Regions from separate parts of the Nocardia goodfellowii genome, predicted to be linked through region 2. Evidence: riboswitches for the same ligand, from Rfam matches in the RefSeq annotation. Region 2 holds a riboswitch; each other region holds the start of a gene.
What was found. Region 2 has a riboswitch for cobalamin ahead of BJ987_RS03525 (CbtB domain-containing protein). Riboswitches for the same ligand answer to the same signal wherever they lie in the genome.
Positions count from the first base shown of each region.

Region 1: another riboswitch for cobalamin. It lies ahead of BJ987_RS32655 (FecCD family ABC transporter permease); the one in region 2 lies ahead of BJ987_RS03525 (CbtB domain-containing protein).
Region 3: another riboswitch for cobalamin. It lies ahead of BJ987_RS13035 (ABC transporter substrate-binding protein); the one in region 2 lies ahead of BJ987_RS03525 (CbtB domain-containing protein).
Region 4: another riboswitch for cobalamin. It lies ahead of metE (5-methyltetrahydropteroyltriglutamate--homocysteine S-methyltransferase); the one in region 2 lies ahead of BJ987_RS03525 (CbtB domain-containing protein).

Region 1 is NZ_JAGGMR010000001.1:7,036,258-7,043,327, reverse strand. It holds gene BJ987_RS32680 (DsbA family oxidoreductase) at 1-130, opposite strand, end outside; gene BJ987_RS32675 (DUF2786 domain-containing protein) at 233-1,519, opposite strand; gene BJ987_RS32670 (hypothetical protein) at 1,601-1,984, opposite strand; gene BJ987_RS32665 (ABC transporter substrate-binding protein) at 2,008-3,030, opposite strand; gene BJ987_RS32660 (ABC transporter ATP-binding protein) at 3,054-3,893, opposite strand; gene BJ987_RS32655 (FecCD family ABC transporter permease) at 3,890-4,921, opposite strand; adenosylcobalamin (AdoCbl) riboswitch at 4,997-5,126, opposite strand; gene BJ987_RS32650 (alpha/beta fold hydrolase) at 5,225-6,391, shown strand; gene BJ987_RS32645 (WXG100-like domain-containing protein) at 6,392-7,070, opposite strand, start outside.
Region 2 is NZ_JAGGMR010000001.1:858,334-865,403, forward strand. It holds gene radA (DNA repair protein RadA) at 1-1,268, shown strand, start outside; gene BJ987_RS03500 (hypothetical protein) at 1,273-1,956, opposite strand; gene BJ987_RS03505 (carbonic anhydrase) at 2,051-2,674, opposite strand; gene BJ987_RS03510 (HhH-GPD family protein) at 2,771-3,649, shown strand; gene BJ987_RS03515 (alpha/beta fold hydrolase) at 3,646-4,386, opposite strand; gene BJ987_RS03520 (antibiotic biosynthesis monooxygenase family protein) at 4,452-4,763, shown strand; cobalamin riboswitch at 4,834-4,989, shown strand; gene BJ987_RS03525 (CbtB domain-containing protein) at 5,021-5,215, shown strand; gene BJ987_RS03530 (CbtA family protein) at 5,206-5,988, shown strand; gene BJ987_RS03535 (hypothetical protein) at 6,024-6,521, shown strand; gene BJ987_RS03540 (OsmC family peroxiredoxin) at 6,585-7,025, opposite strand.
Region 3 is NZ_JAGGMR010000001.1:2,919,156-2,926,225, reverse strand. It holds gene BJ987_RS13045 (ABC transporter ATP-binding protein/permease) at 1-1,387, opposite strand, end outside; gene BJ987_RS13040 (ABC transporter permease) at 1,384-2,358, opposite strand; gene BJ987_RS13035 (ABC transporter substrate-binding protein) at 2,369-3,961, opposite strand; cobalamin riboswitch at 4,000-4,128, opposite strand; gene BJ987_RS13030 (arabinofuranosyltransferase AftB family protein) at 4,216-6,051, opposite strand; gene BJ987_RS13025 (SigB/SigF/SigG family RNA polymerase sigma factor) at 6,501-7,070, shown strand, end outside.
Region 4 is NZ_JAGGMR010000001.1:3,231,654-3,238,723, forward strand. It holds gene metE (5-methyltetrahydropteroyltriglutamate--homocysteine S-methyltransferase) at 1-1,326, opposite strand, end outside; cobalamin riboswitch at 1,475-1,745, opposite strand; gene BJ987_RS14575 (pyruvate carboxylase) at 2,004-5,408, shown strand; gene rsmD (16S rRNA (guanine(966)-N(2))-methyltransferase RsmD) at 5,405-5,962, shown strand; gene coaD (pantetheine-phosphate adenylyltransferase) at 5,984-6,469, shown strand; gene BJ987_RS14590 (GtrA family protein) at 6,520-7,032, opposite strand.

The DNA.
Region 1 (7,070 bases), 6.2 Mb from region 2:
CGAAGGACCGGTGCACCACCTCGACGGCGTCACGGTGCGCGAAACCCGCCAGGGCTTCCTCGAACCGCCGCTTACCCAGATAGCAGAAGGGACAGTTGATATCGGTCCAGATCTCGACCTGTACGGCCATGACACCTCGATTTCCACCTCGGCGCGGGCGGAATCTCCGCCGCGAGTGCGTCGGGCACCACTGACGGAAACAGGATGACCTGCGCGAATGTTCCCGCGCTGCTCAGCGGGGCTGGAGGTGAGCCCGCTCGGCGGCGGCGCGGCCGGCTTCCCACCCGGCAGCGCTTCCGATCGTCGTGCGTTTGGGCGCGACCATGGGGAACAGCGTGTCGAAAGCCTTGTCGACGCGGGCGCGATGGGAGGCCAGCACCGGCAGCAGTCGTTCCGGTTCGGTGGTCTGCGCGATCGTGGCGTCGTTGGCCTCGGCCAAGCGCTCGCCGATACGGGTGGCGTAGGCGAGCAGGAACGACTTGCGGAACGAGCGGCTGCGGGAGTGCGCGTCGCGGACATCCGGGTCGCCGTCGGCGATCATGGCTCGGGTGGCCTGGACGAGCAGGGAGGTGACCAGGAGTTCGACCGCGTCCAGGTCGGATTCATCGCCGACAACCGTGGTGAAGCCCCAGTCCGAGAAAATAGCTCGGCAGCGGTTCGCCCGCGTGACCACTTCGACCAGGAGGGCTTTGGCGTCGAGGTAGGGCGTGTCGAGCCAGATGCGGCGAGCCCCGGGCAGGTCGGGGACGAGGCCGCGCGCTTCCACCAGTACGCGATCGATGGCGTATTTGGTCATCAGCTCCTGGGCCTTGGCGGACAACGCCTCCGCCTCCTCGGGGAAGGAGGTGGATTCGGCTTTGGCGAGCAGCCCGCGGACGCGCGCCAGTGCCTTGTCGTCGACACGCTCGAGGTGGTCCGGGGATTCGCGAGGTGCTGTGCCGGGAAGCGGCCGGATGAGTTCCAACTTCGGCAATCGCAGCAGCAAGGCCAGTGCCTGGATGACCGCGGTCAAGGCCTCGACCGGCGTGAGGAGCTGTTGGCCGGCCCACTGGCTCAGGTGCGGTCGCGCCGCGGACCACCAGACGTGGGCTCCCGCCGATTCGAGTTGAGCCTGCCAGGTCTGGTCGATCGTGGCGGCAGGGTAGGGCTCGACGTAGGTAGCCAGCACGTCGGTGAGATAGCTCGTCGCGAATTCGTCGACCCGGCGGCGGGCGGCCTCGAGGACGTCGGTGGGGAGCCAGCCGTTCGCGAAGACTTGGGTGATGACGTGCTGCCCAGCCAGGTGCGCGCCGTGTTCGAGCTGTGGTGTCAGCGGATCGCGGCCTGCGAGTTCGGCGGCGAACTGTGTGGCGACGGCGGTGTCACCCCGCGCGGCTTCCCGGGCAGCGGCTGTGAGCGCGTGGGCGACTTGCTCCGGCGTCCGCGGGCTTGCCCCGCCGTGTACCAGCCAGAAATCGGAACCGGCCCGGCGCGCCTGTTGCTTGGCCGCCCGATGCGCACGATTCGGCTTCTTGCCCATGTGCGGCCCCCTCATCATCGGTTGGTGCGGTACCTGCACGGTACGGTCAGCCACCGACAGCTCCGGCGAGCACCCGGTCAGCTAGGGGTTCTGGACGGTGACTCGGTAGCCGAGAGTGATCCCCTTGCGGATGTAGGCGGCACCGCCGAGATGCAGCCAGCGGGAGTCGCCGCCGCGTGGATCAGCCAGATAGGTAGCCCGCGTGCGCTGCACACCGGAAGGAAAGCCGCTGCCAGGTGTGGACACGCAACTCGCGACATACGCCTCCGCCCACACGCGAGGCTCCGGCGCGCCGTCGGGCAGCGGTGGGACGTCCGGCACGAACACACCGAACTCGTCGGCCGGTGCTTTCAGGGACTCGAAGAACCGGCCCTTGATCGCGAGCCGCACTGTGCCGGTATAGATCGTGCAGCTCGGCGTCAATGGCAACGGCGGAGCGGGCTGGATGTCGAACTGCAATTCCATGCACCGACTCTACGGAGTAATGATCAGCGAACGGCGTCGTCGGTCCGCGCGGTGACTGTGGAGGCCGGGACCAGGTTCCAGCGTTCCAGCTGTTTGCGGATTTGTTCGGCGGCATCGATATTGAGCGGGCCGCTGGTCCACAGGGCGTAGGGCAGGTTCAGGAAGCGACCCTCGGTGACGGCGCGGAGTTGATTGATGCCGGGTTTGCCGCGCAGCAGGTCCACTTTCTGGGCGAAGGTCTGCTCGGGGTAGTCGACGAACATGATCGCGTCGGGGTCCGAAGCCGCGAGCCGCTCCCAGGAGACCTTGGTCCAGGTGTCGTCGACGTCGTCGAGAATGTTGCGGGCGCCCGCCGCGGTCAGGATGGCTTGCGGCGCACCGTATCTGCCGCTGGAGAAGATGGTGTCGCTGGCGCTGTCGAACAGGAAGACGGCGGGTTCGCGCTCGGGCCGCGGCGCGGCTTGCAGGGCGGCGAGCCGCCGGTCCAGATCGGCGATGAGTTCGGCGGCACGGCCGGTGCGGCCGGTGATCGCGCCGAGATTGTCGAGGTCGGTGCGCAGCGCCGACCACGGCTCCACGATGCCGCGGGCGCCCGCACCCGGCTGGCGGCAGCTTTCGGTGAGGACGTAGGCGGCCACGCCGTCGTTCCGCAGCGCCGCGGGCGTGAGGTTCTTGGTCTCGTCGTAGCCGTAGTTCCAGCCCGCCAGCATGACGTCGGGCCGCTGCGCGAGCACGGTCTCGCGCGAGGGATACTGCGGGGCAACCGATTTCAAGCTGTCCACGACGTCGCCGTAGTGCTTGCGCAGCGTTTCGGCATCCCGCTGGATGCTCGACACCGCTACCACTTGCTCCTGCGCGCCCAGCGCGAGAGCCATGGAGATCAGATTGCCGTCGTTGACGAACATCCGCTGCGCTTTCGCCGGGAACTGGACGTCGGCGTCGCAGTTGCGGACGGTCAGAGTTCCGGCGGCGGGTGCCGGGTTCCCGCAGGCTGCCAGGGTGGCGGTCAGCGCGGTGGCGGCAAGCACTCGGAGGGAGTTCCGCATCGGTATTGCCTTTCGCGAGTACGTCACACGGACGCGGTCGGGGTGATCAGGAGGTGCGACTCGCCGGTCTCCGGGTGCGGGACGCGAATGGCGCGTACGCCGAACACGGTCTCGAGGACCTCGGGACGCAGCGCGGTCTCCGGCGCCGCGAGTGGGTGGGCGATGCCGTTGTGCAGCACCAGGATCCGATCGCAGTAACGATCGGCCAGCGACAGCTCGTGCAGGGCCATGATCACGGTACGGTTCAAAGTCCGTGTCAGCGCGAGCAATTCGAGCTGATGGGTGATGTCGAGATGATTGGTCGGCTCGTCGAGCAGGAGCACCGGGGTGTCCTGCACCAGTGCGCGAGCCAGCAGCACCCGTTGTCGTTCGCCGCCGGAGAGGCGATGCACCGGACGGTCGGCGAAACCGGCCAAATCGACTGCGGCCAAGGCTTCGTCGATAGCCTGCTGCTCTCGGGGAGACCCTGCCCCCCACGGTGGAAGATACGGCGTGCGGCCCAGCGCCACGACTTCACCCGCGCGCAGATCCGCGGGCGGGCGCTCGTCCTGGGCGACCATGGCGACGGTCTTCGCTCGCTGTCGTGGTGAAAGGTCATGCAGCGCGGTACCGCCCACGAGGACCCGGCCGTGCAGCGGCCGCTGCACCCCCGCGAGTACGCGCAGCAGCGTCGACTTGCCGCTGCCGTTCGGGCCGACGATGCCGACCACTTCCCCGGGTGCGATGTCGAACGCGACATCGGTGACGACGGGCCGTTTCCCCGCGGCACACGCCAATGCTTTCGCGGTCACACCGGCACCGTCGCGGATCGCCCGCGGTCCCGCGGTCGCGGGGCGTTCGCGGAAACCGAAGACGCGCTTCATGATTCCCCGAAGCTGTAGCGCCGGCGGCCCAGTAGGAGCAGGAAGGCCGGTGCGCCGATCAGTCCGGTCAGGACGCCGACCGGGATTTCGGTGGGGCGGCCGAGTGCGCGGGTAGCGGCGTCGGCGATCACCAAGAACAACGCGCCGCAGAGTGCGCTGGCGGGCAGCAGATCGCGGTGGCGAGGACCGACGACGAGACGGGCGGCGTGCGGAATGACGAGGCCGACGAAGCCGATACCGCCGGAGACCGCGACGAGTACGCCCACCAGGATGGCGAGCAGAACGAACAGGGCGATCCGCAACTGCTTGACCGGGACGCCGATGGAGGCCGCGGTGTCGGCGCCGAAGGTCAGGGCGTCCAGCCAGCCGCTGGCGATATAGAGCGTCAGGCCGCTGAGCGTGACGACGATCAGCGGCAGGGCGAGCTTGGTCCAGTCCGCGCCGGCGAGGCTGCCGAGCAGCCAGAACAGCACCGACTGCGCAGCGGCCGGATCCTTGCTACGAAAGATCAGATAGCTGCTGAACGCGGCGAACGCCGAGCCGAGAACAGTGCCGGTGAGGACCAGCCGCAGCGGCGTCAATCCGCCCTGCGCGACCGCGATGACGAAGACCATCGCCGCCGCGGCGAACGCGCCGACCAGGGCACCGGCCGACAGCGCCCAGATTCCGGCGCCCGCGAACAACCCGGACGTGATGACCGCAGCCGCGCCGACACCCGCCCCGGAGGACACCCCCAGCAGGTACGGGTCGGCCAGTGGGTTGCGGACCAGGGTTTGCATGGCCGCCCCGGCCAGCGCCAAGCCCGCGCCGACGATCGCGGCGAGCACGGTGCGCGGCACCCGGAGCTGCCACACGATGGTGTCCAGGCTGAGGTCGACCGCGGTGCCGCCGACCATGCGGTGCCGCAGCACGTCTACCACTGCCGAGACCGGAAGCGTCTCGGCGCCGAAGCCGGTGGCGATCACCATCGCGCACAGCAGCATTGCCGCGAGGGCCGGCAGGGCCACCGCGGTTCGAATACGGACCATCAGCGGTATGTCCGGGGCTGGAGCCGGGCTCGGCGTCTGCCGCCGGATCGCTGCGCGAGGCGTTTCTCATTAGGCAAGTCGCGGCCTTTCCAGAGTTCGTCCCGGCGAGGGAGGTCTGACTTTCGCCCGATGAGGACGATCACAGTGGCGCGACCGTTCCGGATTTGCACCGGATTCCCGCACCCGCCGGGAATGACGGTGAAACCTTACCGCTGGTCTGGTTCCCGGTCGGCGTCGGGTTTATCCCCGTTGACACCGGTAAGTCCGTTGGCGGACCACCCGTTTCCGAGACACAGTGGAGTGATGTCGCTGTTGGACGATCGACACCCGTCCACCGTCACCGACTACGACGACGCGCGACGCCGGGCCCGCTGGCGGGACACCCGTCTCGGCCACGACTGGACGACGCTGCGCCGCACCCGGCTGACGCTGGTCCGGCTCTGCGTCGTGCTCGTTGCCGTGCTGGTCGTGTTCGCCCAGTACTGGACTTTCGACATCGCACCGGAACGCGCCCGGCTGGCCCGAACCGAACCGGCGATCCTGCCCGTCGCCACCCCCGCCGACCAGCGCAACTGGGACTCCGTCGTCGTAGACCTGGTCGGACTCGGCAACCTGAACGCGAGCAACACCGCCGCCGCCCTGCCGTCGCTGAGCAGACTCGGCGTGGTGTGGGCGATCAAATACGACAACCGGGGCATCGACACCAAAGTCATCGCGGATCTGATCGTCCGCGCCGCGCTCATGTCCGGCCTGAAGAACGTGGTGCTGGTCGGACACAGCATGGGCGGGGTCATCGCACTGGAGGTCGCCCGGCACATCCACACCGGCAGCGACCGCCGCCTGGTCGGCGTGCTGCTGGACTGCACCCCCATGGATTTGAACGCGGTCCGCGAGGAGAGCCGGGGCCGCGGCGAGGACATGGTGCGCTGGATGGGCTGGCTACCCGGCGCGCGGGAAAGCCGCACGCTGCGCCTGATCGTCGAAATGTACGCTCGCCGCGGCGAATTCGTCGACCGCGGCCTGAACGGCGCACCGGGCATCCGGATGCCCGAACTACGCGAGGTGATCGAACGCGTCCTGCACGACAAAATCTTCTCCGAGGACGCCGCCAGCAACGGACTCATCGAATCGCAGTTCCTGACGATCGTCGCCGGCGGCGCCCTCAGAGACCTCGACGCCCTGTCCCGCCCTTTCGAGGGCAAGCCCCGACCGGCAATCGTGTACCTGCGCCCCCGCGACGCCGAACGCGACCGAGTCGTCGACGTCGAATATTCCCACCAGGTGCTGATCGAGCGGGCCGGCGGTGTAGACGGCACACTGCTGGTGGTGAACCCGCGAAACACCGGTCACGCCAACCCGATTCAGCGGCCGCGTGAATACAACCAGGTGATCACCGACCAGGTGCTGCCGTTTGTGCGGCGCTATCAAGAGCAGGCGCGAGAAGCCGATGGCGCGGCCGCCTTCCGCTGATCAGCGTGATTCGCCGCCCAGGGTGAACGGGATGTCGGGGTCGGGTGCCGGTGGTATTGCCGCACTGTCCGGCCTCGCCACCTCGTAGGCGGGTGGCCTCGGCGAACTGCGTGCCTGTTCCGCGTGGTCTCGGTGCTCCGGGTTCTCGTCTGCGGCCTGGCCGATGCGTAGCCGATCGTCGGGCTCGGGCGTCGACAGATCACCCACACCGGTGACGACTCGACTGTCGTTCCACATTGCCGCCCAGGTGGCGACGGTTTCCGCGCGGGTGCCGCCGACCAACTCGGCCAGCGACTTCCGGTCACCGTTCTCGGTGCGGAACCACTCCCGGCCGGTTTCGTCGGTCCCGTCGTAGGACGCTGTCCGGCCGTCGACTTCGAAACTGTTGCCGCCCAGATATTTCACCGTGTAGGCATGTGCGCCTACGCCGTGCTGGTCCACCGTCGTGCGCTGGTCGAGCACCCAGGCGATCGCCCCGGCTCTGCCCTTCCGCATCAGGCCGTCGACCAACTTCGCGTGGCCGCGATCGCCTGGCCCGCCGAACCCTTCCGGTCGCGCACCCCGCAGGAACTGTCGCACGACGCGCCATGGGAATCCCGCGGGATTCTGTGGCTGGATGGGTGGGACATAAATGTCGGCGTCCCGCTGATCCGCCTCGATCCGCCCCAGTGAATCGGAT
Region 2 (7,070 bases):
TCACCCAGGCGCGTTCGAGCGGGGTCAGCGAACTGGACCGGGTACTCGGCGGCGGGGTGGTCGCGGGTTCGGTGGTGCTGCTCTCCGGTGAACCCGGGGTCGGCAAGTCGACGCTGCTGCTCGAGGTGGCTTACCGGTGGGCCAGTCAGCGCGCGGAGACGGCGCTGTACGTGACCGCCGAGGAATCCGCGGGGCAGGTGCGCTTGCGGGCGGACCGGACGGGCGCGGTGCACGAGCGCGTGTATCTGGCGGCGGAATCGGACCTTTCGATCCTGCTCGGGCATGTCGAGCAGGTGCGGCCCACCCTGCTCGTCGTCGACTCGGTGCAGACCATGCTCGCGCCCGAGGTGGACGGCGTGATCGGCGGCGTCACCCAGGTGCGCGCGGTGACCTCCGCACTGACCTCCCTGGCCAAGACGACCGGCATCGCGGTGCTGTTGGTCGGGCACGTCACCAAGGACGGCAATGTGGCGGGTCCGCGCACCCTCGAGCATCTCGTCGACGTGGTGCTGCAATTCGAGGGCGACCGCAACTCGACGCTGCGCATGCTGCGCGGCATCAAGAATCGTTTCGGCAGCGCCGACGAGGTCGGTTGTTTCGAACTGCACGAGGACGGCATCGCCTGCGTGGACGACCCGTCGGGCTTGTTCCTGCACCACCGGACCGAATCGGTGTCCGGCACCGCGGTCACCGTGGCCATGGACGGCAAGCGCCCGCTGGTGGCCGAGGTACAGGGACTCACCGTGGAGACCGAGCAGCCACAGCCGCGCCGCGCGGTGAGCGGGCTCGACTACAACCGGGTCGCCATGGTGCTGGCCGTATTGCAGAGCCGCGCCAAGGTTTTCGTCGGCAAACACGATGTGTACGCGGCTACCGTCGGCGGCATGCGGCTGGTGGAGCCGACAGCCGATCTGGCGATCGCGCTGGCGTTGGCGAGCGCGGTGTCGGAGGAGGCCCTGCCCGCGGGCTGGGTGATACTCGGCGAGGTCGGGCTGGCGGGCGAGGTCCGCAAGGTCACCGGTATCGGCCGCCGGCTGGCCGAAGCCGAACGGCTCGGCTTCACCGACGCGGTGGTCCCGCCGGGCACCGAGCGGATGAAGGGCTCGAAGATGAAGATCCACGAGGTCGCCGATGTGAGCGCGGCCCTCCGGGTCACCGGCCTTCCGCGCGGGAAACGCAAACAGAAGTCGGCGAAGGCGGAGGAACGGCCCCGTCTCGCCGCCGTACCCGACGGCGCGGAGGCCTTCGACGAGCAGCCGACGTTCTAGTGCCTCAGGCGATATTGAACGGCTCGGCCGCGCTGCGCACCGAACCGAGCTGAGCCACCACCGAATACGCGCCCGGCTGGACCGGCAGCCGCGCGCCCGCGCAATTGGGCTGCGAGGTGGATCCGGACCAGGTGACCTGGAATGCCGCCTGTTCGCCCCGATTCAGCGTGCGCACATCCGGCTGACCGTCCGGATAACAGTCGGTGCTCGACCACAGCCGCTTCTGGCCGTCCAGGGAGTACACCGAGATCTGCTGCAACCCCGAACCCACGTCCCGCGAGCACGCGTTCGCGGAGATATTGGTGATCACGATGCCGAACACCGGCTGCTCGCCGGACTTGTAGGTGGGCTGCTCCACCGTCACCTTCACCGCCAGCGACTGATCGGAACACTGGCCCTGGGCGGCCGGCGCCGCACTGGCCGCGGCGGGCGGCGAACTCGGCGCGGCGCTGGAAGCCGCCGCGGCGGCGGCATCGGGAGTGTGGGCGGGCTTGCTCTCGCCCGCCGGCTTCGCCGTCGTGGTGACACTGGCTGCGGCGGCTGTCGGATCGCCGGTGGAATTGCCGCCGCGCGCGATCATCACCGCGAGCCAGATCACCAGCGCGACCGCGAGTACGAGTATTCCGATAGCGAAAACGCGACGACGCCAGTAGATCTCCGGAGGCAGCGGTCCAGTCGGTTCCAGCACTCCTCAAAGGTAAGGGCACCGCTGGGCAACCGGTCTCTCCGACCTCGGCGTGTCGAGTCGAGTCCGGTTGCCGCGTCAGCGGGAAAGTGGTGGGTCAGGCCGATTCGCCGATATTGCCGACCACTCGATGCAGGTTCACCTTGCCTTCGGCGAGTTTGTAGGTGACGCAGGCGATCGCGAGTTCGCCGGTCGCGACCCGGTTGGAAATGATCATGGAGCGCTGCGACAGCAGGCGCGCGGTTTCCTCCACGTGCCGGGCTTCCAGTTCGTCGACCGTGGCCAGGCCCTCCCGGCGGCCGATCAGGATCGACGGCGTGACCTTCTCGACCACGCTGCGAATGAATCCGCCGGGCACCGCGCCACCGTCGAGGGCGTCGATGGTCGCCTTCACCGCACCGCAGCTGTCGTGGCCGAGCACCACGATCAGCGGCACGTTCAGCACCTGCACGCCGTACTCGATCGAGCCGAGCACCGAGCTGTCCACCACGTGGCCGGCCGTGCGCACCACGAACATGTCGCCCAGGCCCTGGTCGAAGATCAGCTCGGCGGCGACACGGGAATCACCGCAGCCGAACAGGATCGCGGAGGGATGCTGGCCGTCGACAAGTTTCGCCCGGTCGGCAGCCCCTTGGCTAGGATGCAACAGCGTTCCACTTACGAAACGCTCGTTGCCTTCGCGCAGGGACTTCCAGGCACTGATCGGGTTGGAATCAGGCATACCGTTCATTGTGCACAAGGGAATGGGTTACCAGCGAGTCCGGCGCGTTACGGCACGGCAAATATCGACTCGCCGCGGTGTGGCAGGGATGGTGAAGTGATAGACGTCGAGGTTCTGCTGGACTGGTATTCCGATACCGCGCGCGACCTTCCGTGGCGACGGCCGGGGGTCACGGCCTGGCAGATCTTGATGAGCGAGATCATGCTGCAGCAGACGCCGGTGGTGCGGGTGCAGCCGATCTGGCTGGAATGGGTGGCCCGGTGGCCGGTGCCGTCGGCGATGGCGGCCTCGTCGCAGGCGGAGGTGCTGCGGGCCTGGGGGAAACTGGGCTATCCGCGGCGGGCGCTGCGGCTGCACGAGTGCGCGCGGGTGCTCGCCACCGAGCACGGCGACGAGGTGCCCGCCGAGGTGGATGTCCTGCTCGGGCTGCCGGGTATCGGCGCGTACACCGCCCGTGCGGTGGCCTGTTTCGCCTATGGGCAGCGAGTTCCGGTAGTGGACACCAATGTTCGTCGAGTGGTGGCGCGGGCGGTACACGGCCGGGCGGAGGCGGGTAACCCGTCCGCGCGCGATCTGCCGGAGACCGAAGCGCTGCTGCCGGTGGAGATCGACCGCGCCGCGAAGTTCTCCGCCGCGCTGATGGAGCTCGGGGCGACGGTGTGCACGGCGCGCGGTCCGGAGTGCTCGGGGTGTCCGTTGCCGCGCTGCGCCTGGGTCGAGGCCGGGCGGCCGGCGTCCGACATCGTCCGCCGGGTGCAGAAGTACGAGGGCACCGACCGGCAGGCCCGCGGCCGGCTGCTGGACGTGCTGCGGGACGCGAGCGGGCCGGTGGAGCGGGTGCGCTTGGATCTGGCGTGGACCCGGGATCCGGGTCAGCGTGCTCGCGCGCTGGATTCGCTGCTGGTCGACGGGCTGATCGAGCAGACCGCGGACGGACTGTTCGCGCTGGCGGGCGAGGGCAGCCCGGCCGGTTAGAGGACGCGGCGGAGGAAGTTCTCGACTTCGGCGCGGTAGGCCTCGGGCTGGTCGTCGTGCACCAGATGCCCGGCCTCGGGAATCAGCGCGTGGGCGGCATTGGCGTTGACGGCGGCCATCTCCCGCATCTGGCCCGGCGGCGTGATGCTGAATTCGCCCTCCAGCAGCAGGATCGGTGCGCGCACCGCCCGCCACTCCGCCCAGAAGTCGCGGCTGCCCCATTCCTCGGAGATATCGCGGAAGGTGCTGACCGCGCCGTGTAATCGGTAGCCGTCGGGGCCGTGCTCGAAGGAGTTCAGGAAGTAGCGGCCCGCCACCGGGCCGAAGAACTCCAGCACCGCGTCCGCGTCCGGGAACGGCTGCGGCCAGGCCTCGATCATGGCGGCCCAGTGCGCGGCGGTACGGCCCCGGAAGTCAGGGGCGATGTCCTCGACCACCAAGGCGCGCACGCGCTCCGGGTGCCGCGCCGCGAACACCCAGCCGTGCAGGCCGCCCATCGAATGCCCGATCACCACCATCGGTTCGGCGATGCTCGCGGTGGCCGCGGTCAGGTCGGTGACGAACGCCTCGGTGGTCAGCTCCTCCGGTGCGGGCCGCCCGTGGCCGGCCGCGTCGAAGGTGTAGACATGCCCGTACCCGCGCAGCCAGTCCAGGTGATCACCCCAGGTGCGAGCGCTACCCATCAACCCATGCAGCAGCAGGATCGGCACCCCGGCCCCGCCCTCATCGAACAACACCAGCCAGATTCTGCCCCATCGGAGCGCGGCGGCGCGCTCTCCCCGACCCCGCCTAGACTCGGCCCATGGCTGTTGTGAAGATCAATGCGATCGAGGTTCCGGAGGGCGCGGGCCCGGAATTGGAGAAGCGGTTCGCCCACCGTGCGCACGCGGTGGAGGGTTCGCCCGGGTTCCTCGGCTTCCAGCTGCTGCGTCCCGTCGCCGGGGACAACCGGTACTTCGTTGTCACCCAGTGGGATTCGGAAGAATCCTTCGCGGCGTGGCGGGACGGCCCGGCCCGCGCCGCGCACGCGGGCAGCGGCGACAAGAAGCCGGTGTCGACCGGAGCGTCGCTGCTCGAGTTCGAAGTCGTCATGGACGTCTCCCCCAAATCCTGATCCGCTCGCACGGGTCGCCCGGCACGCCACGGCTCGCCGGGCGTTCTGCTGTGCCCGATACGCCCTGTTGACGGCAGCGGCCGGAGCCTGTCACAGTTCGAAGGACAGACGCGAGGGTGATGCGGTAATCCGGTGTGAAGCCGGAGCGGTCGCGCCACTGTGATCCATGCACCGGGTTGTCCAGGTGCCGGGAAAGCCAGACACCGGCACCCATCGCACGGACTACTCGACGGGACGCGTATCCCAAGGAGGAACTCATGGCCATCGCGCATATCCCCACCCGGACTTCCGATTCGCCGGCGACCGTGCTCGTCACGGTGGGTGTCGTTCTGCTCGCACTGCTCACGCTGTACCTGGTCGGCTTCGATCAGGGCGCCATCTCGCGCAGCGGGATGTTCCTGCATGAGTTGATGCACGACGGACGGCATCTGCTGGGGCTTCCGTGCCACTGAATTCGTCCACTCCGCAGGCTGCCGGCCCCCTCGCCGGCACTCTGAAAACCCTGCTTCTGCGTGGCCTTCTGGCCGGGTTGATCGCCGGCTTGCTGGCGGCCACGGTCGGCTACTTCGTCGGCGAGCCGAAAATCGAAGCGGCCATTGCCATCGAGGAAGCCGCCGGGGGTCATGCGCACGGCGTCGAGGAAGAGCCGCTGGTGAGCCGCACCGGCCAGCGGGCCGGTCAGTTCCTGGCACTCGGACTGGCCGGACTGGCGCTCGGCGCGATCTTCGCCGCGGTCGCGCATGTCGGACGCCGCCACACCACGATGCCCGGCCCGGCCTTCGCGCTCGCTCTGGCGCTGGGCGGCTGGGCCGCGATCGTCGCGGTGCCGTTCTTCAAATATCCCGCCAATCCGCCCGCGGTGGGTGACCCGGAGACCATCGGCGACCGCACCTGGCTGTGGGTGGCCGCGGTGGTCCTCGGGCTGGTCGCGGTGGGCGCGGGCGTCTTCGTCCACCGGCTGCTGCACGCGCAGCCGGGCAGCTTCCGGTTGATCGGCGCGGTGGCCGCGTTCGTCGCGATCGTCACGGCCGGATACCTCGCGCTGCCGGGCATCGACGAGGTGAAGGCCGATTTCCCGGCCGGTCTGCTCTGGGAGTTCCGGGTGTCCTCGCTCGCGGTCTCGGCGACGCTGTGGGCCTGCCTCGGCCTGGCTTTCGCGGCCCTGACCGAGTTCGCCACGCGCACTAGCTCTCCCGTACGAGACGGGGCCGCTACCGCGGGTTGATTTCCGTCCGGGATTTCGAGGGCAGTGTCGGTTTCATGACCGGCACTGCCTTTACCGTGTGGCCCGAACGCCTTTCGCTCGCACCGATCCGGGAACCGGCGCGGGCCCCGCGCTCGGTGTCGCTGGCGTTCAGCGCGCTCGTCGTCGCCCTGCTCGCGGGAGTCGCCGAGGCGATCGCCCAGGCCGCATTGCTGCTGGAGAGCTCCGGCGCCGAGCTGGGCGACATCGCGACCGCGCTGCTCATGCGCGGGGCGATCTATCTGGTGGTGCTGGCCGTGGCCATCCGGATGACGCACGGCGACCGCTGGGCCCGCGTCGCGCTGACCTTCGGCATCGGCGTCCTGGGCCTGGCATCGCTGCTCGTCGAACCGATCCGGGCGGTGCTGTCCGCCGACGACCTCGGCACCCTGTTCGACGACGTCACCGCGAGCGGCGTCGGTATCGCGATCTTCCGTGCCGGCCATGTGGCCGCGGTGCTGGTCGCGATCCCAGCGATGTACCACCGCACCGCGCGGCCCTACTTCCGCGCCTGACGCCACCGCACGGCTCCCCGCGCACCGGCACCCGGTGCGCGAAGAGCCAAGCGGCAGAGTCGATTACGCGAGGGCCGCGTCGAGCGAGATGTGGTCCACGCCCGCCAGCGCCTTGCTCACCGGGCAACCGGCCTTGGCGGCGGCCGCGGCGGCGGCGAACCCGTCGGCGTCCAGGCCGGACACCCGCCCGCGCACCGTCAGCTTGATGCCGTTGATCCGGAAGCCACCCGCCGGGTCCGGGCCGAGGGTGACATCGGCGGTCACGTCCAGGCTTTCCGGAGTGCCGCCCGCGTTGGCGATCTGCGCCGAGAGCGCCATCGCGAAGCACGACGAATGCGCGGCCGCGATGAGCTCCTCCGGGCTGGTGGCGCCGTCGGCGGCGTCGGCCGAACGCTTCGGGAACGACACGTCGAACTTGCCGACGCCGGAGCTGGTCAGGTCGACCAGTCCGGAGCCGTCCTGCAACCCACCGGTCCAAGCCGTGTGCGCGGTACGTGTTGGCATTACGGTCCTTTCACAATTATTCGATCCGTCGCAAAGAACCTACTC
Region 3 (7,070 bases), 2.1 Mb from region 2:
TGGTGGCGCTCTCGCGCCGGATCCGGCGCAGTGTCTCGATCAGCCGGTCCCGGGTACGCGCATCCAGTCCGGTGGTCGGTTCGTCGAGAACCAGCAGCGCCGGATCGCCGAGCAGCGCCATGGCCAGCAGCACCCGTTGCTGCTGGCCGCCGGAGAGTTCGTGCGGGAATCGGCGCTGGAACCGGCGGTCATCGGGCAGGTCGACCCGGCGCAAGGCCGCCGCCACGCAATCACCGTCGCCGAATGTGCCGTAGCGCCTGGCGATTTCGCGCAGCACGGTGCCGATGCGCAGCGCGGGGTTGAGCCCGGTCGCCGGATCCTGCGGGACGTAGCCGACCGCGCGGCGGTCGGCCGATCCGCCGAGGCTGACCGAGCCCGTCGCGGTCAGTCCGGGCGGCAGCGCCCCGAGCACCGCCAGCGCGAGGGTCGTCTTCCCGGCACCGGACGGACCGACCACGGCCATGCCGCCGCCCTGCGGCAGACGCAGCGAAATACCTTCCAGCACAACGGTTCCGATCGCGTCGCGAACCGTGAGACCGTCGACCGCGAGCCCCGATCCGGGTGCGGAAACCTCCATCGGCCGAGGTGCCGCGCTCCGCTGACCGGTGCCGGATGCCCGATCGGTGACCATGTTCACCGAGACCACCAGCACCATGATCAACAGCGCCGGAGCCAGCACCGCCCACGGTTGCACAGCGAACCCGGGCCGGTTCTCGGTGATCATCAAAGACCAATCGGGCGCGGGCGGACGCAACCCCAACCCGAGGAATCCGCTCATCGCGACCAGCGAAACGGTCGCCGACATCCGCACGCCCGCGTCGGCGAGCAGCACGGCCCGCAGGTTCGGCAGCACCTCGACCAGCGCCAGCCGCCACAGCGGTTCGCCTCTGGCACGGGCGGATTCGACATAGCCGGTCGAGGCGAGTTCGAGCACGCAGGTGCGGACGATGCGGATGATCCACGGCACCGAGGCCAGTGCCACGGTCACGATGATCGCGGCCGGCCCCGCACCCATGGCGGTGGCGATCACCGCGAGCAACAGAAACCACGGGACGACGGTGATCGCGTCGACCGGCCGCATGATCCAGTGGTCCCAGTCCCGGCGCAGTCCGGCGACCAGGCCGAGCATCGAACCGAGCACATAAGCGACGATCAGCGCCGGTCCGGCGATCGACAGCAGCGGCAAACCACCGTGCAGCACGCGCGCGGCCACATCCCGTCCGACCACATCGGTGCCCAGCGGGTGCTGCGCCGACGGCGGCTGGAACGGCGGTCCCGTCACGGCGGTCGGCGCATAGGACGCGAGGACCGGCCCGATGATGATGAGCAACAGCACCGCCAGCGTGACCAGCAGCCATCCCGAACGAATCCCGCTGCGGCCCTTCACCGCCGGTCCCCCACCGCGACCTGCCGGGCGCGCGGACTCACCAGCAGGGTGAGCAGGTCCGCGAGCAGGTAGACCCCGATCCCCACCGCCGCCAGCAGGATCGCGGCCGATTGGACGAAGGGAAAATCACGAGCTTCGATGGCGCGCAGCAATTCCTGGGACAGACCCGGATAGGAGAACAGCGTCTCCACCACGGCCACGCCGCCGATCAACCCGACGACCGATCCCGCCAGCGGATGGATGGACGCCGACACGGCATTGGGCGCGACATGCCGCAGCATCAGGCGCAGACCACCGATCCCGTTGAGCCGCAGCGTTTTTATGTACGGACTCGCCAGCACCTCGGCCGTCTGCGCCCGCACCATCCGGACCGGGTGCGGCAGCAACCCGATCAGCAGACAGGTCACCGGCAGGACCAGGATTTCCGGGCGACTCCACACGCTCGCACCCGTCGGCAGCAAGGAGACGGCGGGCAGCAGACCCAGCGACAGCGAGACCGTCGCCACCAGCAGGACACCGATGACGAAGGGCGGCACCGATTCCGCCGCGAGCGCACCCACGCTGATCAGCCGGTCCGTGCGTGACCCCGTCCGAGCGCCGGCCACCAGTCCCAGCGCGAGCGCCGCCGGAATGAGCAACGCGGCCGTGCTCACGGCGAGCACAGCGCTATTCGCGGCGCGCCCGAGCAACACCTCGCTGACCGGGCGGCCCGAGATCAGCGAATTCCCGAAATCGCCGTGCGCGAAGCCGATCAGCCAGTCCGCGAACCGCACCGGTGCGGGCCGGTCCAGCCCGAGCTGAGCGCGCAGCGCGGCCAGCTGCTCCGGCGTGGGGTCACCCGCACCGGACCGCGACAGCAGCACGGTCGCCGCGTCCGAATCCAACGTCTCGAACAGCAGGAAGACAATCAGCGCGACGGCGAACAGCACGCCGGCCCCGGCCCCGGCGCGCCGTATGACGTAGATGATCACGACCGGCGGGTCACTGCTCGGCCAGCCAGGTGGTCGCGTAGTTCGCCCAGTCGTCGGTGCCGGGCACGCCGTTGCGTACCCCGCCCACGCGATTCTTCGCCGCATCCGGTCGTTTGGCGAAGCTGTGCAGGATGTATCCGCCCTCCTGCCAAAGTTCTTCCTGGAGTTGCCGATATAGCTCGGCGCGGCGGCGCGGATCCATGGCGGCGCGAGCCTGGGCGAAGGTGGCGTCCCAACCCGGCCGCCGCCAGCCGGTGCCGTTGCTGGGCGAGGCGCTGGTCATGGTCTGGCCGTAGAAGTAGTCGAGGCTGTAATTCCACCAGCCGATATGGGTCAGCGGCGCCTTGCCGCTGACCTGGGAGAAATAGGTGTCGGCGGGCACCGATTCCAGCTCGATCGTGATCCCCGCGGGCTTGGCGTGCTCCGCGAACAGCGTCGCCGCCTCGAGCATGCCCGGCATACCGTCGGCGGTGGGCAGCGTCACCGTCAGGTTCTCCCGCCCCGCCTCCCGCAGCAATTCGCGGGCGCGGCGCGGATCGTAGGACCGCTGCGGCAGGCTGTCGTGATAGAACGGCGCGCCCTTGCCGTAGACGTCGTTGCCGAGCTCGGCGTAGCCGTAGTACACCGAATCCACCATGGCCTGGCGGTCCACCGCCAGCCGCATCGCCTGACGCACCCGCGGATCGTCGAAAGGCGCTGTGTCCACCCGCATCTGGAACGCGCCCATCAGACCGGCCGGCGGTACCACCACCGTGGTGTCCGGATCACTCGACAACGTCCGCGCCTGCAGGTACGAAATCTCGTGCGCCACATCCGCTTCCCCGGACAGGAAGGCGTTCATCCGCGCTTCGGTCTCGGCGATCTGGATGATCTCGACCTCGTCGAGCAACACCGGTCCGTCCCAGTATCGCTCGTTGCGCCGCAACAGCGTTCGGTCGCCCGGCGACCAGCGGGCCAGCGCGAAGGGACCGGTGCCGACAGGCAGCGCCGACCCGTCGATGACCCCGGTCCCCTCCTTGACGATGTAGCAGTACCACCCCGCCAGCACCGAACCGAAGTCCGCCAGCGGCGATTTCATCGCCACCACGACGCCCAGTTCACCGTCTGCGCGCGTGCGGGACATGTCGACGACGGAGAGATCGCCGGAGGAGTTCTTGGCCGGATCGAGCATCCGCTCGAAGCTCCACAGCACATCCCGTGCGGTGAGCGGGCTGCCGTCACTGAACACCACACCCGGGCGCAGATTGATGCGCCATAGACTGCCGTCGGCATTGGGTTCCAGCGACTGCGCCAGGCGGTAGCGCAAGGTCAGGTCGTTGTTGTAGGCGACCAGCTTGTCCCAGACGTTCTTGGACACCGCACCGCCCGCCGAACTCCCGGCCTGGTGCGGGTCCAGGACATCCGCGCTCGCCGACCGTCCGGCGATCACCGAACGCAGGCGTCCACCCGGACGCGGTGGTCCCAGCGGCGCACCGGCCGAACCGGTTTCGGAACCGCAGCTCGTCGTCATCGTGCCCAGCACGACAGCACCGACGGCTCCCGCACTGCCCAGCAGGAACTTCCGGCGGCCGAGTCCGGGCCGATCCGTTGTGTAGTTGTTCATCGCCATCCTCGTGGGTGTGATCCCGATACCTCGGGCGCAGGTATCCTGGCTCCCGGATCGACACACCTCCGCCGGCCTTCCAACCTGGGCAGGTCGTGACCATGAATCGGCGGATTGCTCCCCGGTGACAGTTGCGGGACAGCCCCGGATTCGCACCGGTGTTCCCTACGCCGGGTACCGACCCTACAGTGACCCGCGCCGCGGACCGGCACTGCCGACCGGGTCGACCCCCACAGGTGGTGCCGGGCCTCTGGTTAGCCGAGCCGGCAGCGCTCGAGCTCCAATTCCGGCACCCGGTCGATGCGATACCGGGCGTAGTCCCACGACCGGAAGACATTGCGCCGGAAGCGTTCGGCGGTGAGCGGTGCGCGGGCGGAGGCCAGTAGTTCCTGGGTTTCGGGACAGCGGATGGCGGTTCGGATCCGGGTTACCCAGTCCTCGCCGAGGAACCAGGGCATCCGGGGATGCCGGTCCACCATGCCCGCGTCCACCAGCGCCCAATCCGCGTCGAGGTTCTTGTCGTGTCCGATGCGGGCCTCCGGGAACCGGAAGGTATGGGCGGCAAGGGGATACGCCAGACCCATCGGATCGAGGACCCGGACATCCAACGGCGTATTCATGCTGATCATGCCGAGGTTGACATAGAACACCGTGTGCCCGGCGGGCTGCGGCGGCGGGACGAGGTGCCAAGCGGTGAAGGACGGCGAATTGATGAGCAGACCGCCGTTCGGACTGTCGGCCACCGCACGGAGCATGGGGCGAAGCCGCGGATAGCCCAGATAGTCCTCGGCCCGAATCGGATGCGCACGACCGGTGGTCTGGATGTAGTAGAGCCGCTCGTCCGCGATGCCGGCGGCACTGATCCTGCTGCCGGACGTGATGGCGGTGGCATCGGCCGCGAGCAGCGCCCAGCCCACGGTTCCGGCGACCAACGCCCTGAGCACCAGACGGCGCGTACCCGGTGCACTCAGTGGCAACACCATGACGGGCAACAGCAAGCAGAACAGCTGCGGCAGCAGCATGCGGCCGTGCATGAAATCACCACCGACGCGGATCTCGTACCCGATCAGCATGGCACCGCTGCCGAGCATGAGGACGACGACCGCGGCCGGGGACCGCGATCTCAGGCGGAACCGGCGCACGCGCTCTCGCAGCGCCGGTTTCGCGCCTCCGGAAATCCGGGCGGAGCCGTCGTTCCGCCGGGACCACACCGTCAGCACTGCCGCCACACCCAGCGCCAGCAGCGGCATCCAAAGCCGATACGGCTCAACGAAATTCCACAGGTAGCCGAACCCCTGCCGCCACTTCGCCGCGCTCGCGTCTTTGGCAACCGCCGTATTCGGGTACGGCAGCCCGTAATAGCCCATACGCCAAATCTGATAGGCCACCGGTAACAGGCCGGACACCAGTACCGCGATCCCACGAACCAGCCAGGGGCGCAGCCTGTTTCCGGGCAACGGGGCACACAGGAGAATCAGCAGCGCCGACGCACCGACCAACGTCAACTCCGGTCGGATCAGCGGAGCCAGCCCAGCCCAGAACGCGACGCCGAAAAACCCTGCCAGGCCGACCCTCTCGGTCCGGCTCCAGCGAATCAACCACCACCACAGCACAGCCAGCCAGCAGATGACCAGGCTCGACTCCAGCCCCGAGGTGGCGTAGTCGCGCGCCGGTGGCAGCGCGATATAGACCAAAGCGCCGACCGGACACAGCAATCGGCCCCCGACACCCCACAACCGGGCCGCACCCAGCATCGCGAAGACGATGGCCGACACCGATAGCGCCAGCGCGATCCCCAGCACCACGTATTCGAGCCGCGCGTGCGTCAGCCAGCCGAAGAACCAGATGAGATAGGTCCACGCGGCACTCGTATTGACTTCCACCCGCTCGCCCACGTTGAAGACCGGCCCATTGCCTGCCAGCAGATTCCGCACCGTACGCAGCACGGTCAGACCGTCGTCGGCGATCCAGCGCCGGTTCCAACCTCCCACGGCGAAAAGCACTGCTGTGACCACGATTCCGCCGGCGAAAGCCAGACGACCGGCCCGCTGCGCCACGGGCACACCCGCGACCCCTTCGGGCTCCACCACATCGCGCGTAATGATCAGAGTCAGCGGAATCCCCCCAAATTTGGTACGGGCGAACCGTACCGCGCCTGCCGACGAGAGCTCAAAACCACAGTCTTGGGGTCAGTGCACGCACAACGCCCCGGCCGTCCGCGTTTCGCTCTGCATCGAAGGCCATATCAGCCGCGTCGCATAGCCGTAGTTGTGCCGCTTATCCGTGCGGACGCTCGGCTCCGGCCGGTCCTGGCACACGCCACGCTTCCGGTCCCCGTTCAGACCGTCAGCGCCCACCCACATTAGCTGCTCAAATGTGATTTGCTGCACGATAGCTATCGTGACCGATTTGTTGTCGAAAATCCCGCCACCGCGCTTAGCCTGGATTGCGGGCAGCGAGCAGAACCGGCACTTCCACCGTGGCTCCGGTCGAACGAAATCCGCTGCCGTGCAGCGAAACTCGGAGGATAGGAGTTCATATGACGGTCTCGACCGCTCTACATCGACCATCCGACGCCGCTAACCCTCCGGTCGCCGTCGAATGTGACGACTACGAGCACCTCGAGCCCGCCTTGGCCGAACTCGCCGCGCTCGACCCCACCGACCCGCGCCACCGCGCGCTGCGCGCCCGCATCGCGTGCCAGGCACTGCCGCTGGCCGATCACATCGCACAGCGCTACGCCGGACGGGGCGCCGATTCCGAAGACTTGGTCCAGGTCGCGCGCGTCGGCTTACTGCAAGCCATCGACCGCTTCGATCCAACGTTGGGCTCGTCATTCCTGGGCTATGCCATCCCGACCATCATGGGCGAGGTGCGCCGGTACTTCCGCGATCACACCTGGGCGCTGCGCGTGGGACGCCGAGCCAAGGAAACCCGGGCCATGCTCGGCCCGGCCACCGAAGCCTTCGCCCAACGACACGGCCGCATGCCCACCACCAGCGAACTCGCGACCGAACTCGCCACGGATATCACCGAGATCACCCAGGCGACACTGGCCGCCAACTGCTATGTCGCGGATTCCCTCGACCAGACCGCCGCCGACGACTCC
Region 4 (7,070 bases), 2.4 Mb from region 2:
GCGGGCCAGCCGGATCGCCGAGGTCTGGGGATAGGACCCGATCGTGGTGGTCGGCAGGACGGGCAAGTGCAGGTGCTCGGCCTGGCCGGCGCGGCGTTCGGCGGCGGGTGTGCGCCGGTCGGCGTCCGCGCCGAGCGCACCCAGGCGGGCCTGCACCTGCGGGTCGGCTAGCCGCGGGTCGTTCCGGCGCGAGTCCAGAGCGGCACGGACCGTGGCCAATTCGGCGGCTACCGACTCCGGGCCCGACCGCAGCGCGGTGGCCAGCAGCCGCACCTCGGCGATCTTCTCGGCACCGAAGGCCAGCCAGGATCGCAGCTGGTCGTCCAGCCCGGTTTCGGCCGCCAGCGTGTAGGGGACATGCAGGAGTGAGCAGGAGGTCGAAACCGCCACCGCCGACGCGCGCACGCCACTCACTGTGGCCAGCGCCTGATCGAGGTCGGTGCGCCACACATTGCGGCCGTCGACCACACCGGCCACCAGCAGCTTGTTGTCCACCGCGGGAACATCGGCCGCCGCCATCGCGGTGAAATCGACGGCGACGCCCTCGATTCCGGTTTCCAGCAGAGCGTCCAGCGTCGAGCCGGGTCGACCGAAATAGGTGGCGACCAGGATCGCCGGACGCTCGGACTCGGCCGACAGTTCGGCGTAAGTGCTTCGCACCAGCTCGATTTCGGCGGCGCTGAGATCGGTGACCAGCACCGGTTCGTCGATCTGCGTCCACTGCGCCCCGGCCGCGGCCAACTGCCGCAACAACTCCCGGTACAGCGGCACCAGTTCATCGAGACGGTTCAGTGCCGCGCCGCCGGTCGCTTTCGCCAGTTTCAGGAACGTGATCGGCCCGATCACCACCGGACGAGCGGGGACGCCGAGCGCGATCGCCTCGGCCAGTTCCGCCAGCAGCTTGTCGGCGTGCAGCGAAAAGACTGTGTCCGCACCGATTTCGGGCACCAGGTAGTGGTAATTGGTGTCGAACCACTTGGTCATCTCGAGCGGTTCGATGGTGTCGGTGCCGCGCGCCGCGGCGAAATAGCGATCCAGCGGGTCCTCGATCCCGGCCACCCGCGGCGGCAGCGCGCCGAGCAACACGGCGGTATCGAGCATCTGGTCGTAGTAGGAGAAGGTGCCGACCGGCACCGAATCGATTCCGGCGGCGGCCAATTCGTCGTATTGCCGGCGACGTAGCGCGGCGGCGACGTCGTGCAGCCCGGCCGCGTCCAGCCGCCCGGCCCAGTAGGACTCGGTGGCTCGCTTGAGTTCCCGACGAGGTCCGACTCGCGGGAGCCCGAGAACCGTTGCGGTGAACGGAGAAGAAGTAACAGTCACGATGTTCTCCAGTGCTGTGTGGGTCGTGAACCATCGCCGTTCGGGCGGGCAGCACCGAGCGGACACTTCGGCAACCGCGAAGAACGGAGCCCGAAACGTCAGCACTGGTGGTCCGCGCGCCCATTCCACGAGGCGGTGGCCGCCGGATACGGCGTATCCGGCACAGCTGGCAGGTCTTCGGACTTGCGGGCACGGGCCTTCTGGCCGACCCCCGGGCGGGGGCTCACCTACTGGCCGTCGCTTCCCAGACCAACCCGACTCCGCTGACGACCCCACCAGGGTGGCGGTCGGGCGACGGGCCGGTCCAGTGCTCGATGACGGCGGTCGTTCCTGCATACCGCTGCGGGACAGTCCCGGATTCTCACCGGGTTCCCTCTCGATCCCCGATTCAGCGGAGGGATCTCGACTCCGATGCGTGACGTCGGGGCTCCAACTCGTCGCGCACCGGAGAAACCAGCTGCGTTGTCCAGCATAAGCCGAGCCGCGAATATTCCGCGCGATCTCGAGGATGTCGCTGTGCCGCGCGTCCATCGTTCCCGCGCACCGCCGCCCAGGTCGGACGGTGAGATGTGACGCCGCGATTTCCACAACTTCGCAACCCTGCTAGGCCCGGTTGTGAAGATGACCGCGAAGCCCGCATCCGTGTCGGAGCTGTGCTCTGCGCCAGGTACCTTGGGTCAATGTTCTCGAAAGTCTTGGTTGCCAATCGCGGCGAAATCGCCATCCGCGCCTTCCGCGCGGCCTACGAACTGGGCATCGGGACGGTCGCCGTCTTTCCCTACGAGGACCGCAACTCGGTCCATCGTCTGAAGGCCGCCGAGTCCTACCAGATCGGCGAGCAGGGGCACCCGGTGCGGGCGTACCTGTCCATCGACGCGATCATCGACGCGGCCAAGTCCGCCGGCGCGGACGCGATCTATCCGGGCTACGGCTTCCTCTCCGAGAACCCCGACCTGGCGGCGGCGTGTGCCCGGGAAGGCATCACCTTCATCGGCCCGTCGGCCGAGGTGCTGGAGATGGCGGGCAACAAGGCCACGGCCATCGAGGCCGCCAGAGCCGCCGGGCTGCCGGTGCTGAAGTCCAGCGCGCCTTCGGCCGATATCGACGAACTGCTGGCCGCCGCGCGGCAACTGGAATACCCGATCTTCGTGAAGGCCGTCGCGGGCGGCGGCGGGCGCGGTATGCGCCGCGTCGCCGAACCCGAGCAGCTGCGCGAATCGATCGAGGCCGCGTCCCGCGAGGCCGAGTCGGCCTTCGGTGACCCGACCGTGTTTCTCGAGCAGGCCGTGGTCAATCCGCGCCACATCGAGGTGCAGATCCTGGCCGACCAGCACGGCAATGTGATGCATCTGTTCGAGCGCGACTGCTCGGTGCAGCGCCGCCACCAGAAGGTCATCGAACTCGCGCCCGCGCCCAACCTGGACCCGGCGCTGCGCGAACGCATCTGCAACGACGCCGTGGCCTTCGCGCGGCAGATCGGCTACAGCAACGCGGGCACCGTGGAGTTCCTGCTCGACGAGCGCGGCAACCACGTCTTCATCGAGATGAACCCGCGCATCCAGGTCGAGCACACGGTGACCGAGGAGATCACCGATGTCGATCTGGTGCAGTCACAGCTGCGCATCGCCGCCGGGGAGAGCCTGGAAGACCTTGGCCTGAGCCAGGATTCGGTATCCATCCGGGGCACGGCGTTGCAGTGCCGGATCACCACCGAAGACCCGGCCAACGGGTTCCGCCCCGACACCGGCCGCATCACCGCGTACCGCACTCCGGGCGGCGCGGGCATCCGCCTGGACGGCGGGGCGAACCTGGGCGCGGAGATCGGCGCCTACTTCGACTCGATGCTGGTGAAGCTGACCTGCCGCGGTCGCGACCTGCCCGCCGCGGCCGCCAGAGCCAGGCGCGCCCTCGCCGAGTTCCGGATCCGCGGCGTCACGACCAACATCCCGTTCCTGCTCGCGGTGCTCGACGATGCCGACTTCAACGCCGGCCGGGTCACCACCTCGTTCATCGACGAGCGTCCGCAGCTGTTGACGTCGCGCGGCTCGGCCGACCGCGGCACCAAGATCCTCAACTATCTGGCCGACATCACCGTCAACAAGCCGCACGGGGAACGCCGCAGCGCCGTCTACCCGCACGACAAACTGCCCGCCATCGACTCGAGCGCGCCGCCGCCGGACGGTTCCCGGCAGAAGCTGCTGCGCCTCGGCCCGGAAGGTTTCGCCCAGGCGCTGCGGGAGCAGAAGGCGGTCGGCGTCACCGACACCACCTTCCGCGACGCGCACCAGTCGCTGCTGGCCACCCGCGTCCGCACCAGCGGCCTCCTGGCCGTGGCCGGGCACGTCGCCCGGATGACGCCGGAACTGCTGTCCATCGAATGCTGGGGCGGCGCGACCTACGACGTGGCGCTGCGCTTCCTGTACGAGGACCCGTGGGAGCGCCTGGCCGCCCTGCGCGAAGCCGTGCCGAACATCAACCTGCAGATGCTGCTGCGCGGCCGCAACACCGTTGGGTACACCCCTTACCCCGAAAAGGTCACGCGCGCTTTCGTTTCCGAGGCGGCCGCGACCGGTATCGATATCTTCCGGATCTTCGACGCGCTGAACAACGTCGACCAGATGCGCCCGGCCATCGACGCGGTCCGCGAAACCGGCAGCACCCTGGCCGAAGTCGCGATGAGCTACACCGGTGACCTGTCGAACCCGAACGAGACCCTCTACACCCTCGACTACTACCTGAAGCTGGCCGAGCAGATCGTCGACGCGGGCGCGCACGTGCTCGCGATCAAGGACATGGCGGGCCTGTTGCGCGCACCGGCGGCCACGAAACTCGTTACCGCCCTGCGCAGTAACTTCGATCTGCCGGTGCACGTGCACACGCACGACACTCCTGGCGGGCAGCTGGCCACCTACCTCGCCGCCTGGCAGGCGGGTGCCGACGCGGTCGACGGCGCGAGCGCGGCGATGGCCGGAACCACCAGCCAGCCCGCGTTGTCCGCGATCGTGGCCGCCGCCGCGCACAGCGAATTCGATACCGGCCTGAACCTGCAGAATGTCTGCGACCTGGAGCCGTACTGGGAGGCGCTGCGAAAGGTCTACGCCCCCTTCGAATCCGGGCTTCCCGCTCCCACCGGCCGGGTGTACACCCACGAGATCCCCGGCGGTCAGCTGTCGAATCTGCGGCAGCAGGCCATCGCGCTCGGACTCGGGGACCAGTTCGAAGAGGTCGAGGCGAAATACGCTGCGGCCGACCGGCTCCTGGGCCGCCTGGTCAAGGTGACGCCGTCCTCGAAGGTGGTCGGCGACCTCGCCTTGGCGCTGGTCGGCACCGGCGTCAGCGTGGAGGAATTCGCCGCCGACCCCGGCCGCTACGACATTCCGGACTCCGTAATCGGTTTCCTCCGTGGCGAACTCGGCACCCCGGCGGGCGGCTGGCCGGAACCCTTCCGCACCAAGGCCCTGGCCGGTCGCGGGCCCGCGAAACCGGAAACCGAACTCACCCCGGCGGACGAAGCCGGTCTGGCGGGCACGTCGCTGGAGCGCCGCACCACCCTGAACCGGCTCCTGTTCCCCGGCCCCGCCGCCGAATTCGAGGCACACCGGGAGAAGTACGGCGACACCTCGGGGCTGTCGGCCAACCAATTCTTCTACGGCCTGCGCCACGGTGAGGAGCACCGCGTCCAGCTGGAGAAGGGCGTCACCCTGCTCATCGGCCTCGAAGCCATCTCCGAACCCGACGACCGCGGCATGCGCACCGTCATGTGCATCCTCAACGGCCAATTGCGTCCGGTCGCGGTGCGGGACCGGTCCATCGCCAGCGACGTCCCGGTCGCCGAGAAGGCCGACAAGTCCAACGCCGGCCACCTCGCCGCCCCGTTCGCCGGTGTCGTGACTCTGGCTGTGTCCGAAGGGGATTCGGTCTCGGCGGGCGACACCATCGGCACCATCGAGGCGATGAAGATGGAAGCCGCGATCACCGCGCCGCGCGCCGGCACCGTCGCGCGCGTCGCCATCGCGACGGTGCAGCAGGTCGAGGGCGGCGACCTGCTGGTCGAGCTGGCGCTCACGGAGGCCGCCGCCGAATGACGCGCATTGTCGCGGGAGCGGCCGGCGGGCGGCGCCTGCGGGTGCCGCCCGCCGGCACCCGGCCCACCTCGGACCGGGTGCGCGAAGCGCTGTTCAGCGCCATCGACGCGCGCCTGGACCTCGACGGTGTCCGGGTGCTCGATCTGTACGCCGGTTCCGGCGCGCTCGGCCTGGAAGCCATCTCCCGTGGCGCCGCCCACGCCCTGCTGGTCGAATCCGACCGCAAAGCCGCGGCCATCGTGCAGGGCAACATCGGGACCCTGGGCCTGCCGGGCGCGGAACTGCGCCTGGGATCGGTCGCCTCGGTGCTGCAACGGGGCGGCTCGGGTGAATTCGATCTCGTCTTCTCCGACCCGCCCTATGACGTCGACACCGAAACGGTCATCGCCGACCTTCGACTGCTGGCCGACCACCACTGGCTGGCCCACGACGCGCTCGTCGTCGTGGAACGCTCCATCCGATCACCCGAGATCGTCTGGCCGGCCGGCTACACGGCGGCCAAGTCCCGCAAGTACGGCGAAACGCGGATCGAACTGGCCGAGTTCACCGGCTGAGCGGCCTGATAGCGTCCACTCATGGCTGGAGCACTGTGCCCCGGGTCCTTCGACCCGGTCACCAATGGGCATCTCGACGTATTCAACCGGGCGGCGGCGCAATTCGACGAGGTCGTGGTGACCGTCTCGATCAACCCGAAGAAGCAGGGCATGTTCACCGTCGAGGAGCGGATGGAGATGTTGCGCGAGGCCACCGCGCACCTGCCCAATGTGCGGGTCGCCTCCTGGCAGGGCCTGACCGTGGATTTCGCCAAGCAGGAGGGCATCGGCGCGATCGTGAAGGGCCTGCGCGACGGCAACGACTTCGGTTACGAGTTGCAGATGGCGCAGATGAACAAGAAGCTCACCGGCGTGGACACCTTCTTCATCGCCACCAACCCGGTCTTCAGCTACCTGTCCAGCTCGCTGGTCAAAGAGGTGGCGGCTTACGGCGGCGACGTCGCCGACATGCTGCCGCCGCTGGTGCACAAACGCCTGCTCGCCCGCCTCGCCGAACGGCGCGGCTGAGACGAAAACAAGCCCCGGTTCCGCGTCGGAACCGGGGCTTTCGCGTTGTGTCAGAAGACGAGACCGCGCAGCGCGAGGAAGCGCAAGCCGCCGACCGCGGCGGTCAGGGCCAGGACCGCGCCGGCCTGCGCCGCCCCGCCGAGTCCGGGGGCCCAGATCTCCAGGGCCGCCAATCCGGCCGTGCTGATGCCGAGCCCGATCAGCGCAAGCCCGCCGCCTTCCCATTGGGCGGTGAACCAGCCGACCCGGCCGGCCGCGTGGAAGGTGAGCTGACGGTGCAGTTCATTGGCGATGACCGTGCTGACCACCGAACCCGCGACATTCGCGACCAGCGGTCCGACGCCGTGCATCGCGAAGAACAGCAGCACGTAGGCGACGTTGCTGGATCCACCGACCAGCGCGAACCGGATCAACTGGGCGAAGGCCCGATCGCCGCGCAGGAATCGCATCAACCGCGCGAATCGCAGGCCCGTCAGATCGCCCATGGCCGGGTATGCGACAGCCCACGGGGTGTACATACTCGCCGGCAGAACCACCTGCCGTGGAGCTTCGAGAACCGTCATGGTCATATCCGATCGAACTGAGCTTATGAAGATCTTTC